Regions from separate parts of the Paenibacillus sp. J31P190 genome, predicted to be linked through region 1. Evidence: riboswitches for the same ligand, from Rfam matches in the RefSeq annotation. Region 1 holds a riboswitch; each other region holds the start of a gene.
What was found. Region 1 has a riboswitch for cyclic di-GMP ahead of AC58U0_RS35115 (putative bifunctional diguanylate cyclase/phosphodiesterase). Riboswitches for the same ligand answer to the same signal wherever they lie in the genome.
Positions count from the first base shown of each region.

Region 1 (3,124 bases):
ACCATGATACCTTCGGATTCATACCCAAACAACCATAGATTAGCATCATTTTCATAACGCTCAAGTACAGGTTGCAACGCCTCCGGATCGGGGAAAACGCTGTAACTCAGCAGTTCTTGTATATCATTATCGTTTAGTCGGGATTTAACATTCACTAACATCTTTATTCACTACTTTCGTATTTGTTATCTACACATAATCTAACAACTTAAGCAAGCTGTCAATATGAGCTACAGGGGTGATTCCCTTCTCCTTCATCAGATGTCCGCTCAGCCCGTAGCTGATAAAGGGAACTCCTGCATCTACGGACGCTCTGCCATCTATCCACGAATCTCCGATTGATATCCATTCGCTCTCAAGAATGTGCGGAAAATGTTGCTTAGCGGCTAAGTATCCAGATGGAGATGGTTTCATCGCTTCCATTTGCTCTCTTCCGATGATCAAATCAAAGTATGGATGAATTCCCGTTGTTTCCAGCGCTTGTACCGCTGCCTTGTATGAATTATTTGTCACAATAACCAGGACATATCCCGTCATTAAAGCTTTCAGGAGCTCGGAAACATGGGATTCCAGTCCTGCTCCTTCCATGCCGATTAGCTCATGTTGAACGACCATATGCATCACTTCTGTATAGGACTCTTCAGACATCCCTTTCGCTTTCACATACTCAATCATGGTTGATGTGGTATGCTCTTGAATCGGAAAACCATCTGGCAATAAATCATGCTCAATAAGGTAGTCCGCCACTTGCTTTTTCATCATTTGGAAATTAATCCTAGACCTCAGCAGTGTATTATCCATATCAAAAATAATGCCTCGAACATGGCTTGATTTAATCATATAACCTCACCTATCCATCTTTAGAACTATAAAAAATTAAGAAATTAGCATTATAAATTATTCTTAGTTGAATTCGACATAATTCGCTAATTATATGCAAATACCGCTATGGACACGTCATTTTCAACTAATTATAATGAGGCGTAATAACTGGTATTTAAGTTTATACATCAATAATTAGTGCCTTTTGAACTACATAGATGGAATCGTTAAAAGCAAACCATTGGAAACAATGCGACGCAAAGCCATGACCTAAGGCATCCCTAATTGGGATTGCTATGGACGACAGGTTACCGAGTCAAGGAGTTCATCCTTTCATTCGGGATGGGCTTTTTTATTTATACGAAATGAGGTTGATTCATGCACCATACGCTAACAGATAATTATCCAATTTACCTCATGCTGCTAACGTTCATTATTTCAATAACAGCTCTTTACTTATCCTTTAATAACAAAAAAGCACTCCAAGCTTCCCTATTAGAGTCTGCTATCGATTGTATCATGATGTTTAATTCAAGTGGGAGGATCATTGCGTTTAATCCTGCAGCAGAAGCCATTTTTGGTTACGAACGCAAAGAAGCTCTAGGGCTAACGTTAATCGATTTTCTTTTTGAAAAAGATGGCCAGGAGACGACCTTCTTAAATCTGCTATTCACAGCTAAAGATGAATCGATTATCGGTAAGCGAACCGAATTGAAAGCATTTCGATCGGATGGCAGCGTATTTCCGGCGGAAATAACGATTACGAGTACTCCGTATAAAGGAAGGCATGTTTATACAGCTTATCTCCGTGATCTGACTGAAAAAAAGAAGTCCGAGGAAATGATACAACAGCTAGCCTATTTTGATCTTTTGACAGGTTTACCGAATCGCAACCAGTTCAATCAGCTTTTCCATGATGTGTTAAACAAAGCCAAACAACATAATCAAAGCTTAGCTCTACTCTTCCTTGATGTAAATCGGTTTAAACTCATTAACGATACCTTAGGCCACCATTTAGGAGATCTGGTGCTGCAAAAGTTCTCCGCACTGCTCTCGGAAAGCTTGTTTGCGCAAAGCATTGTTTCCAGGCTAAGTGGCGATGAATTTGTGATTTTGTACCCATACGGGAATCGGGAGTCAGCAGCTGTGCAAGCGGAGAAAATCATTCGACAACTGGAAGCTCCTTTCCAAATCGACGGTCGAAATGTTTTTGTTTCCACTAGTATCGGTATCTCTTTGTATCCAATCGATGGAGAAGATCCGGAGGTTTTACTGAAAAATGCTGATCAAGCGATGTATTTGGCCAAAGACCTCGGTGGAAACCATTATCATTTTTATGAACAGGAAATGAGTGTCATCTATTCGAGGAGAAGCGCATGTGAGCAATCACTCCGGACAGCTATAGAACATAATGAGCTCTACCTCATGTACCAACCCAAATTCCATATTCCTACTGGCGAAATAATCGGGGTAGAAGCTTTACTAAGGTGGGATAGCCATGCGTTAGGAAACGTCTCGCCGAAGGAATTTATTCCTATTGCTGAAGAATCCGGACAAATTATTGCAATCGGAAAATGGGTTTTACAAACAGCCTGTTTACAAATGAAAAAATGGCAAGCTGCGGGCATGGTGCCTGTTCCTATTGCAGTGAATATATCCGCTGTCCAGTTTCATCAAGAAGATTTGGTGACAATGATTCTCGAGATTCTGCATCAAAATGAGCTGGGAGCACAGTATTTAGAACTCGAAATGACCGAAAGCATATCGATGAATAAAGACCTCAGCTGCATGGAAAAGCTTTATGCTTTAAAGCGTAAGGGAGTTAAAATCTCTATCGATCATTTCGGAACTGGTTATTCTTCTTTAAGTTATTTACATAAATCTCCAGTGGATACGTTGAAAATAGATAAATCGATCGTTCATGAAATCTCAACTTATCATTCTGAATCTTCAATCATTGAAGCTATTATGGCCATCTCACATAGTTTAAAAATGAGTGTCATTGCCGTAGGTGTAGAAACTCATGAACAGCTCAATCTTCTAGAAAGATTTGGTTGTGAAAATATACAAGGATACTTATTCTCAGTTCCACTTACAGCTGAGCTATTTGAAAAGAGTTATGTTTTCCATGATACAAATGCTAGTCCAAATGCTTTATGAAAAAAAAGCCAGAATGCGGAGGTTACTCCGTCTTCTGGCTTTTCAGATTGGGCGCCGAACGAATAGCAAACGGCATGGCCAATGAAAGTAAGCTTGCCAAAAGTCCAAACACGAACATACCGTGAATACCCGTATAAAAGAC
Region 1 covers NZ_JCAUAS010000040.1:31,822-34,945, reverse strand. The annotation lists gene AC58U0_RS35125 (GNAT family N-acetyltransferase) at 1-161, opposite strand, end outside; gene AC58U0_RS35120 (HAD family hydrolase) at 190-840, opposite strand; cyclic di-GMP riboswitch class I at 1,045-1,138, shown strand; gene AC58U0_RS35115 (putative bifunctional diguanylate cyclase/phosphodiesterase) at 1,201-2,982, shown strand; gene AC58U0_RS35110 (MFS transporter) at 3,005-3,124, opposite strand, start outside.

Region 2 (3,124 bases), on a different contig from region 1:
CAGGCGTGCCTTGTCCCATTGCCAAAACACTTGACGTGATTGGGACTAAATGGACCTTTTTAATCATTCGGGACCTTCTTATCGAAGGTACACTGCGATTCAGCGACTTGTTGAAATCAATGGATGGCATTAGTCCAAAAACGCTCTCGCTCCGTCTTAAGGTACTAGAGGAACACGGGGTATTGGAAAGGAAAGTGTTTCCCGAAGTTCCCCCTCGTGTTGAATATACGTTAACGGAAAAAGGAAAGAGATTGGAACGTATTTTTGTTGAATTAAAGAGATTTGGATTAAATTTATAAAAGATACTGTCTCAAATGTAAATGAATTCAGTTAGGAGCACAGAAAACAAAAAAATGAGAAGGCAAGGTTATGCCTTCTCATTTTTTTGTTTTCTTCGACTCCAAAGGAAAGTCACCCGAACTTTATTTAGCGGAACGTTAGTGCGTTATTTGATCAAAATGAATGATCCGGAGGCAAAAAACAGCGAAATAACGCATCGACGTTCCTCTTCCTCATGATTTCTGGGGGTTTTCGTCCAAATAGCACATCGACGTTCCCCCTCAGCAAATTCTGGTTTTCATATTGAAACAGCCCATTTTTTAGGATTGCACCAATCTTATTTTTCCCTATTTAATATCCCTATAAAGAGATCAGCTATATGTGAATCGAAATGTAAACCTCTATTTTTGCTTATTTCGTTAATAGCTAATTCTTTATTCAGAGGTTCCCTATAAACACGTGTAGATGTCATGGCATCATAAGAATCTGCAATAGCCATGATGCGAGCGTATAAAGGGATTTCTTCGCCTTTTAAACCTTGTGGGTACCCTGTTCCATCATATTTTTCATGATGATATAGAACAATATCCAATATTCCGTTTTTGTTGAATTCAGTTATATGTTTAATTGTTTCATAGCCGATGACCGGGTGTTTTTGAATAACTTTGAAATCCTCATCCGATAATCGTCCTGTATTTGAAAGTATATATTCGGGTACACCGATTTTACCTATATCATGAAGTAATCCGCCAACATAAATGGCATCACATTGCTCGCTTGAAAGTTTCATCTCTTTAGCGATTTTTAAAGCATAACTAGCTACTTTCTCAGAATGTCTCGCTGTGTATGTATCTCTGGAATCTAAGGATTTCGTTAGAGCTGAGATCAAGTCAAAAGTGACTTTTCTCTTGTTCTGATAATTATTTTCCATCCTTGCCGCAATAAGGGTCATGATCACATACACACACCAGAGAGAAATGAAAGAATCCATCGGAGGGAATTGTTTGAATTCTACATAGGACCTCAACAAAACTACCATAGTACAAAGAATGATTAGAAAGACCAGCGGTTTTTTCGAAAATCCGATGCCCAAGAATATAACAGATAGAAGATAGAAAGCATATATATCAAACTCTGGAAAAATAAATACATGTAAAACCGTCATCATTAGTAGAGTTAGAATGAATCCGTATCGAAATACATAATCACGGCTAAAATATGTGATTACTCTTTCTTTAGATCGTAAATGCATGGGAAATTCCGCCTAACTGTTTCAGTTTTGTGATTTGCTAAGGTTTTTTTCTAATGCGTGGGTCTGAAAAGTGGATTGGAGAGGCATTAGGTGGAGAGCTCTGTGGGCATTCACGTATTCAGTACCTTTTTTACAGCTTCTGCTACCCTCTCTTTATCAAAAGGCTTCACAATAAAATCTCTTGCGCCAAGGGTAATGGCTTCAATAACAAAGGATTGTTGCCCCATTGCCGATACCATTATTATCTTTGAATCGTTGTTGTAACTTTTTATTTCCTTTAATGCAGTAATTCCATCCATCTCGGGCATTGTTATATCCAACGTAATCATGTCAGGTGAATGCTGTAAAAAAAGAGAGATTGCCTCAAGTCCATTCGAGGCTTCGGCTACAATTTCATGCCCTAATTCTAAGAGGATGTTCTTAATCATCAATCGCATAAAGATAGAATCATCTACAACCATTAGTCTCGCCATTTTAATTATCACCTTTCAGGGGGACTTTCTACCTAGCTTTTTACTGTAATAGATGGCTGCCATAATTCGTTACATAAGGAAAACTCCCCTTATTAGAAGAATAAGGGGAGTTGTAGATATGTCCCTTCCTTCGGTAACTGGCAAGCATAGCGAAGTATTTCGCCTTAGCTCCTTTAGCTTTGCGTCACTAATTTTCATTAGCTTTGCTCTTATCGTATAGCAGAAGAATTACTATTCATTTGTTAAATTATAGCACTCTTTTTAGTAGGAATAAAGTACTAGTATTAAAGGTGATCTTTAAGCAGCCCTTGATTGTGTTAACCAAGTTAGATTTATGCTGCCCGAGATTTTTTAACGTGTATTCGTCACTAATATCAAGCAAAATTTGTAAGACATTCGGGAAATTGGATCATTTAGATGTGATGTAGGTAAATTATGCCCGATTTCAGTGAGAAAGACGAACGATTCTCTTGATTAATTCTGAAATCCTATGTATTATTAAGTTAGATTTACATGCATAAGGATTGATAATTGATCTTGAAGGTGATTCCATGCCACAACTAGATTCTAATGAATACAAGAAGAAGCTGTGTCACCTCTATAACGAAATCTCCAAAGAGTTGTTCGGGTTTGGCACAACACTGCTGAAGGTTTCCATTGATCAGAACATTATTACTTTTCATGCCAAGCATCGCCGTTCTCCGCGTTCAACCGCATTGGAAGGCGAGGCGCCAACGCTCAAACACGAAGTCGATTTTTATATGTCCTCTATATACAAGAAGAGAATCCGGGACAGGCTGGAGCAAGAACTTGGCTTATCCATGGATGCGGTATTAAGGGACTATGATCCGCCGACGCAATGGGCAATAACGAACATTATTCTTAAACAAACCGAATAGTTTTGTCGGGCGGTGTTCTCTTTTGATTTATCTTAAGAGGAAACCACATGTATACCAATGGATGTCACTTTACATTGTTTACAATGAAAAGTGCTCTTGATTAGAAGCTTCTTTCTATCAAGGGTACTTTTCTTTTTTTTTGTATAGCTGGATTTAAGGCAAAACGCGCATATTTCTGGGGTCACGAAGAATACTAGTGAAAATTTAACAGGGGATTCACG
Region 2 covers NZ_JCAUAS010000004.1:361,698-364,821, forward strand. The annotation lists gene AC58U0_RS11215 (winged helix-turn-helix transcriptional regulator) at 1-299, shown strand, start outside; gene AC58U0_RS11220 (HD-GYP domain-containing protein) at 617-1,531, opposite strand; gene AC58U0_RS11225 (response regulator) at 1,642-2,004, opposite strand; cyclic di-GMP riboswitch class I at 2,134-2,222, opposite strand; gene AC58U0_RS11230 (hypothetical protein) at 2,556-2,903, shown strand.
Region 2: linked by a shared signal. The riboswitch ahead of AC58U0_RS11225 (response regulator) and the one ahead of AC58U0_RS35115 (putative bifunctional diguanylate cyclase/phosphodiesterase) in region 1 are both predicted to bind cyclic di-GMP.

Region 3 (3,124 bases), on a different contig from region 1:
CATTCATTTTATCCGTCTGTTCTCATCGTTTCAACAATTTTCTTCAAAACTTCCTCAGCGTCCACATAGTCAACTTGGCAAGTACCAGCTGCATGATGACCGCCTCCACCATTTTGAAGCATCAAGTTACCAATATTCGTTTTCGACGAGCGATTCACAATGCTATGTCCACAAGCAAAGACGCAGTTTTGTTTGTTTCGGCCATCGACAACCCAAATCGAGATATTTTGCTCTGGATAAAGGGCATATACCATGAAACGGTTCCCTGGATAGATGGTTTCCACATCACGAAGGTCAGTAATAATCACATTGCCTTCCGTCCGTGTATAGGTTTGAAGCATATCACGATATAAGGCATCTAGTTCGAAATATCGCGCCACACGCTCTTTCACATCCGGCAATTCCATAATCTCATGAACGGACATCGTTGCACAGTGCTCCACAAGGTCTTCCATCAATTGATAGTTACTGATCCGATAATCGCGATAACGCCCTAAACCCGTTCGAGCATCCATGATAAAAGATAATAAATCCCATCCGCTTGGATTCAAAATATCTTCCTTGCTGAACTGTGCCGAATCCGCTTTATCCACCCCTCGCATAATATCATCGATATCGCCGAAGGTTTCCCGCCCTCCATAGTAATCATATACAACACGTGCCGCACTTGGCGCGATTCGGGTTTCCCCTTTGAATTCAACCTTTTCGCCCATCCGTTCAAGTTCACTGGAATGATGATCGAACCACAAGCCACAACCCGCTACATAAGGGACATTGGCCAAAATATCGTTTTCTGAAACCTCAATCAAACCGTCCTGCATATCTTTGGGATGGACGAATTTCATTTCATCCACCATGTTTAGCTTTTTGAAAAGCATCGCGCATACTAAACCATCAAAATCCGAACGTGTGATTAATCTCATGCTATGTATCCCCCTAATAATAGTTCCTAAGCACTACTTAAATCTCTGACATTCATTATATCAGCTAGTGTCAATTTGTGACAATGATTTTGTCTTTATAAATCCCTTTCAACTGGCAATAAAAAAACGGTACGCCTAGATAGGCTGTACCGTTCTTAATTTGGATGATAAACATTGATAAAGCCTAGTCAAAAATGCTTCAATTTGCGACATCGGCGGCATTTTTACAGAAAGCTTAACTTCGCCCTTCCAGTAGAAAATCAAGATGCTATTGTTTCTCCCGTGAAACATTTCAACATCCCAACAAGCCTCATTTAACGCGTATTCTTCCCGATTAATCATGAGCTTTGGTCCATCCGAGGAAGGCACCAAACGGGCAACATGATTACCACATAGCGAAGTCACTTTTTGTTCTTCTTGTAGTATTCCTTCAGACTGCATGCTGCTGGATCCTCCTTTTATTCTTACATAAATTTGTTATGACAGAGAAAAACCCCACCATAGTGAACCGATCGGAGGGGTTCTGATGTTGATACCCAATCGTTCGGCGGCTGGCTGGCTGCGTGTCCGGTTGCAGGACAAGGAAGCCCCTTTAGCTTTGCGTCACTGGCTTTCGCCAGCTTTGCCTTTGTCGAGATGTCTTACAGAATGAATGAGAGTTACGAGTAATAAATACTATACTCTCAAGGATACGGGAAGTCGTATCTAAATCGAATAGTTCCAAAGAACTAATTTTGCATTATTTTTCAAAAAATTTCTTTTTTCGACGAATTTTTCAGCAACATTTGACGATTCGCGCCTCTCCAATAGAAAATGGATCCCGTAATCGTAAGAACAGCCATAAGAACATACAACGTATTTCCACCATAAGAAACGAGCAAGAATCCACCTACCCAAGGTCCGATAAAATGGCCTATGTTCGTTAATGTTTGAGCGCCAAAATATGTGCCACGCATATGCTCGGGAGCTAATTTGTCAATCAACATATTAGCAGCGGGGTAATTGAGAATCTCGCCAAAGGTGAAAATCCCCATCGAAATAATAAGCCATACCAGCGAGTGGGAAAATGCAAAGCCGACATCCCCTAACGCAAACATTAGGTTGCCAACTATAATTGCAGTAAGGGGCGTGTACTTTTCTGCCCAACGAGTAAGCGGAATCTGCATGGCAATAACCACGATCGCATTCACACTCATTAAGATCGCAAACAATTTCACACCGTCTACAAAGTTGATCTCCAAATATTGCGAAAGTGTCACCATCACCTGTGAGTAACCGATAGCTCCAATAATACCGCCAAGGATATACAAGCGAAAAGTCATATCACTGCGAATTACTCGCAAAGCAGAACCAAAGGTAACCGAAGATTTTTTCTCACCCTCGATTTTCTTGATGCCAAAAGCGATAAGCAGCGCGTATAGGGTAACCGCATAAATAAAATAAATGATACCTGTAATAAGAAAAGGCAGCGCACCATTCATCGTAGCGAAAAAAGCACCCAAAAGTGGTCCAACAGCAACACCAACATTGATGGCCATATACCGCATCGAAAACACTTTAAGTCTCTTCGCAGGTTCTGTCAGGTCTGCCATCAACGCCTGCGACACGGGCTCATAAAAGGATCGGCACAAGCCGTTCAGCATATTGAGCAGCATAAACAGGATTGGTAATTTAACCATGCCGAAGCCTAAAAACACGAACGCCCAGCCGAAAAGAGCAGCTAGCATAATAATGCGCCTTCCGAATCGGTCCGATAAGGTGCCGCCTATAAAACCGCCTACGGTACCAGCCAAAGAACCCATTCCGATGACAATTCCGATCATCACTGCACTCATCGACGTATGTCTGGCTAAATAAATCGCGAGAAAAGGCAAACTCATGGAGGACGCAGCCCTGGCCATAACGGTTCCAAGAATTAACGTATGTACAATCGGATGATAAGAACTTATAAAACCACGTAACCGATTCATTTGAAAGGGCTCCTATCGCTATTTAATTTACCGAAGGTCAAAGAAAACGACACCGAATTCCAATTATACACGAAAAATGACGATATGTGTCTCCAATTTGTTCTAAATTTGAATCTGTGGAATGGGATACGGTTCGTGGCAGGAAGGTTGGGGTTGTTGGGGTTGCTTCGCGACAAACATTGATGCAAAAAGTACATCAAAATTTGTTAATAGCGACTCATGGGAAGAGTG
Region 3 covers NZ_JCAUAS010000003.1:211,927-215,050, forward strand. The annotation lists gene AC58U0_RS08040 (exopolyphosphatase) at 9-923, opposite strand; gene AC58U0_RS08045 (hypothetical protein) at 1,059-1,364, opposite strand; cyclic di-GMP riboswitch class I at 1,467-1,560, opposite strand; gene AC58U0_RS08050 (MDR family MFS transporter) at 1,670-2,893, opposite strand.
Region 3: linked by a shared signal. The riboswitch ahead of AC58U0_RS08045 (hypothetical protein) and the one ahead of AC58U0_RS35115 (putative bifunctional diguanylate cyclase/phosphodiesterase) in region 1 are both predicted to bind cyclic di-GMP.

Region 4 (3,124 bases), on a different contig from region 1:
GCAAAGAAGCTGCTTGTCGGTACGGATTTGAAGGTAAACGAGATTGCGGAGCAGATCGGCTATCAGCCTTCGTATTTTATTCGACTGTTCCGAAAGTATGAGGATATGACACCGGGTCAGTATAGAGATAAAATAAATAGCATAAAAAAAGAGTCACCTGTTTGAGGTGGCTCTTTTTGGTGTTTCGTATACGCGCCCGAGATGATTCGAACATCCGGCCTACAGTTTAGGAAACTGTTGCTCTATCCTGCTGAGCTACGGGCGCATGGCAAGAATTATGATAGCACGAAGGCTTTCGTGGCGCAACCTTAATGGCGGATTTGAAAAAGACACTTGAAGCGGCGGGACTAACTAAGGTGCAAACGTATTTGCAGAGCGGAAATGTCTTGTTCATCTCGGAGGAAGCGGTAGAACCGCTGCGCCAGCGTATCGAGCAGGAGATTAGCAAAGCCGTAGGCGTTTCACCTACCGTCATTTTGCGTACGATAGAGGAGCTGGCACAGATTCTTGCGACTTGTCCATATGAAGTGGATGCTTTATTAGAAGGCGAAACGATACAGATTTCTGTTCTATCGGAAGATCCTCCGCAGCAAACCTCCGACGTCTTGTCCAAAGGAATAAGTGATGCGGATGAATTCCAGATCAATGGGCGCGAAATTTATTTTCTATTTCGTCAAAGCGTTCTGGATTCGAAACTAGCGAGCAATATTCAGAAACTTGGGGATACGGCAACAACACGAAATTGGAATACGATGAACAAACTAGCTGAGTTGGCAACGGCCATGAAGAATTAGATGACGGAACTTCTAAGCTTTACCGCGTAATTTACGGAAAAATTGGGTCAGCATCGTCGAACACTCTTCTTGTAAGACCCCGCTAACGACATCGACACGGTGATTGAACCGGTCCTCCTGCAGCAAATTCATGAGCGTTCCGGCGCAGCCAGCCTTCGGATCAATGGTGCCGTAGATGACCTCCGGAATCCGCGATTGCACAATCGCGCCCGCACACATCGGGCAAGGCTCTAGGGTGACATAGAGCTGGCAATCCAAAAGCCGCCAGGCCCCCAGATGCTCGCTCGCTTGTTTGATGGCGATCATTTCGGCATGAGCGAGAGGATCTAGGGTTGTTTCACGCAAATTGTAGCCGCGGCCAATGATTTGACCTTGATGGACAACGACCGCTCCAATCGGTACTTCTCGGATGGCTTCGGCTTTAAGAGCCTCTTGAATGGCTTCTTTCATCCAGGGGATATGTTCATCCACAGGGGAACACCTCGCTAATATATTTTTATCCACATGTGCATAACAATCGAACATTCATTCCGTTGTTAACAACCTGTGGATAGGTTTGTGGATAACTTAAAAAGCTGTGGATATTTAATCTATCTAACATTACATACAACAAAAAGAACAGCTATGCAAGGAATTTTGTTGATAATAGCAACTACGCTAGGTATAATGATAGATATTAGTAGGTCTTTTAGACCATATAGTACGTGATAGGTAAAAATAAATAGCAAGGTTCGACAAAGGCAAACTTGTTGAAAAGCAAGGACGCAAAGCTGAGGGTCTACGGTTCCATTGGAACTATGGCAGCCTAGTTACCGAAAATCGATGCTTTTTTTGATTGAGGTAATAGGCTGCTCCTACCTAAGGGGCGGTCTATTTTTATATAGGGAATAACTTGAGTAAGGAAGAGGTGCTGATTATAATGGCCAACGGGTATAACGTCATGAAATATTACGGAAGTAAGGAGGGGTATGACGCTGATGTGCTAATCGATAGCAAGGCTGTGTTGGGAAAGGACGATTTCGTAGCCACAGGTGTACTAACCTATGCTCTTGGAGATATCATTGAGGTGGAATTGCCGGAATACGATGTCTTCCAACTTGGTGATAAAGCGAAAATGACGGTTTATACCAAATCCGGCTTGTTTGTGATGAATACAACCGTTGTTGCCAAAGAATTCGGCTCCGTCATTGTCATTAATCCACCTGAAAATCGTAAGAAATTCGCAGAAAAAAGGGAATTCCCACGCGTGGATGTGAAACATACAGGTCTCCTATTCGGACTTCAGGATATGAATAAAAGAAATAAACATCAATTTGAAAACCCGCTTGGTATCTCAATCAAAAATATATCCATCAACGGACTAGGATTTACCATTAATGATAATTCTATGATTGATAAGATCGTTCAAAAACATTCCCAACTTGAGGTCGAGCTGGATTTGGGCTTTACGATCCCTTGTTCGATGGAAATTGTAAGAAAAGAAAAGGTTGAAAATGGTTTTTATTACGGGGCTAGTTATATCGACATTCCGCAGGAAAAAACCAATGCTTTAAGGGGTTTTATCCTTACGAATCAGATCGAAACTTACTTCGTACAGAAGCGGGAAGAGCAATTTAAAAAAGCGACGGAAAAAAAGTCTGCGGCGAATCGATAGCCTTCAGGCTTTTTTTTGCGTTCCAAGTGCTATATAATAAGAAGGATGATTTTCGAAAATTAAGGAGTTGTAACTACAATGGCTTTGAAAGCAGGTATCGTCGGTCTACCGAACGTAGGAAAATCGACATTGTTTAATGCAATTACACAGGCGGGAGCAGAATCTGCGAATTATCCGTTTTGTACGATCGATCCGAATGTTGGGGTAGTTGAAGTACCAGACGAGAGATTGCAGAAGCTGGTAGAGATTGTTGTGCCTAAGAGCATTGTCCCGACAGCCTTTGAATTCGTTGATATTGCTGGTTTGGTAAAAGGTGCGAGCAAAGGTGAAGGGCTTGGAAATAAATTTTTGGCACACATTCGTGAAGTGGATGCCATTGTGCATGTTGTACGTTGTTTTGAAGATGATAATATTACCCACGTTTCCGGTAAAGTGGATCCAATCGGCGATATCGAAACGATTAATCTTGAATTAATTTTGGCCGATATTGAGTCGGTAGAGAAGAAGATCGAGCGTTCGCGCAAAAACCTCAAAGGCGGCGACAAGAAAGTTGTTGCTGAAGTGGAGTGTTTAGAGCGTATTAAAGAAGCGCTTTATGCAGATAAACCGGCACGCAGTCTGGATCTTAGCGAAGATGAGAAGCTTCTCGTGCGCGACCTTCATTTACTGACAATGA
Region 4 covers NZ_JCAUAS010000016.1:165,080-168,203, reverse strand. The annotation lists gene AC58U0_RS24985 (helix-turn-helix domain-containing protein) at 1-165, shown strand, start outside; tRNA gene AC58U0_RS24980 (tRNA-Arg) at 192-265, opposite strand; gene AC58U0_RS24975 (DUF1697 domain-containing protein) at 312-794, shown strand; gene tadA (tRNA adenosine(34) deaminase TadA) at 807-1,244, opposite strand; cyclic di-GMP riboswitch class I at 1,524-1,611, shown strand; gene AC58U0_RS24965 (PilZ domain-containing protein) at 1,714-2,448, shown strand; gene ychF (redox-regulated ATPase YchF) at 2,527-3,124, shown strand, end outside.
Region 4: linked by a shared signal. The riboswitch ahead of AC58U0_RS24965 (PilZ domain-containing protein) and the one ahead of AC58U0_RS35115 (putative bifunctional diguanylate cyclase/phosphodiesterase) in region 1 are both predicted to bind cyclic di-GMP.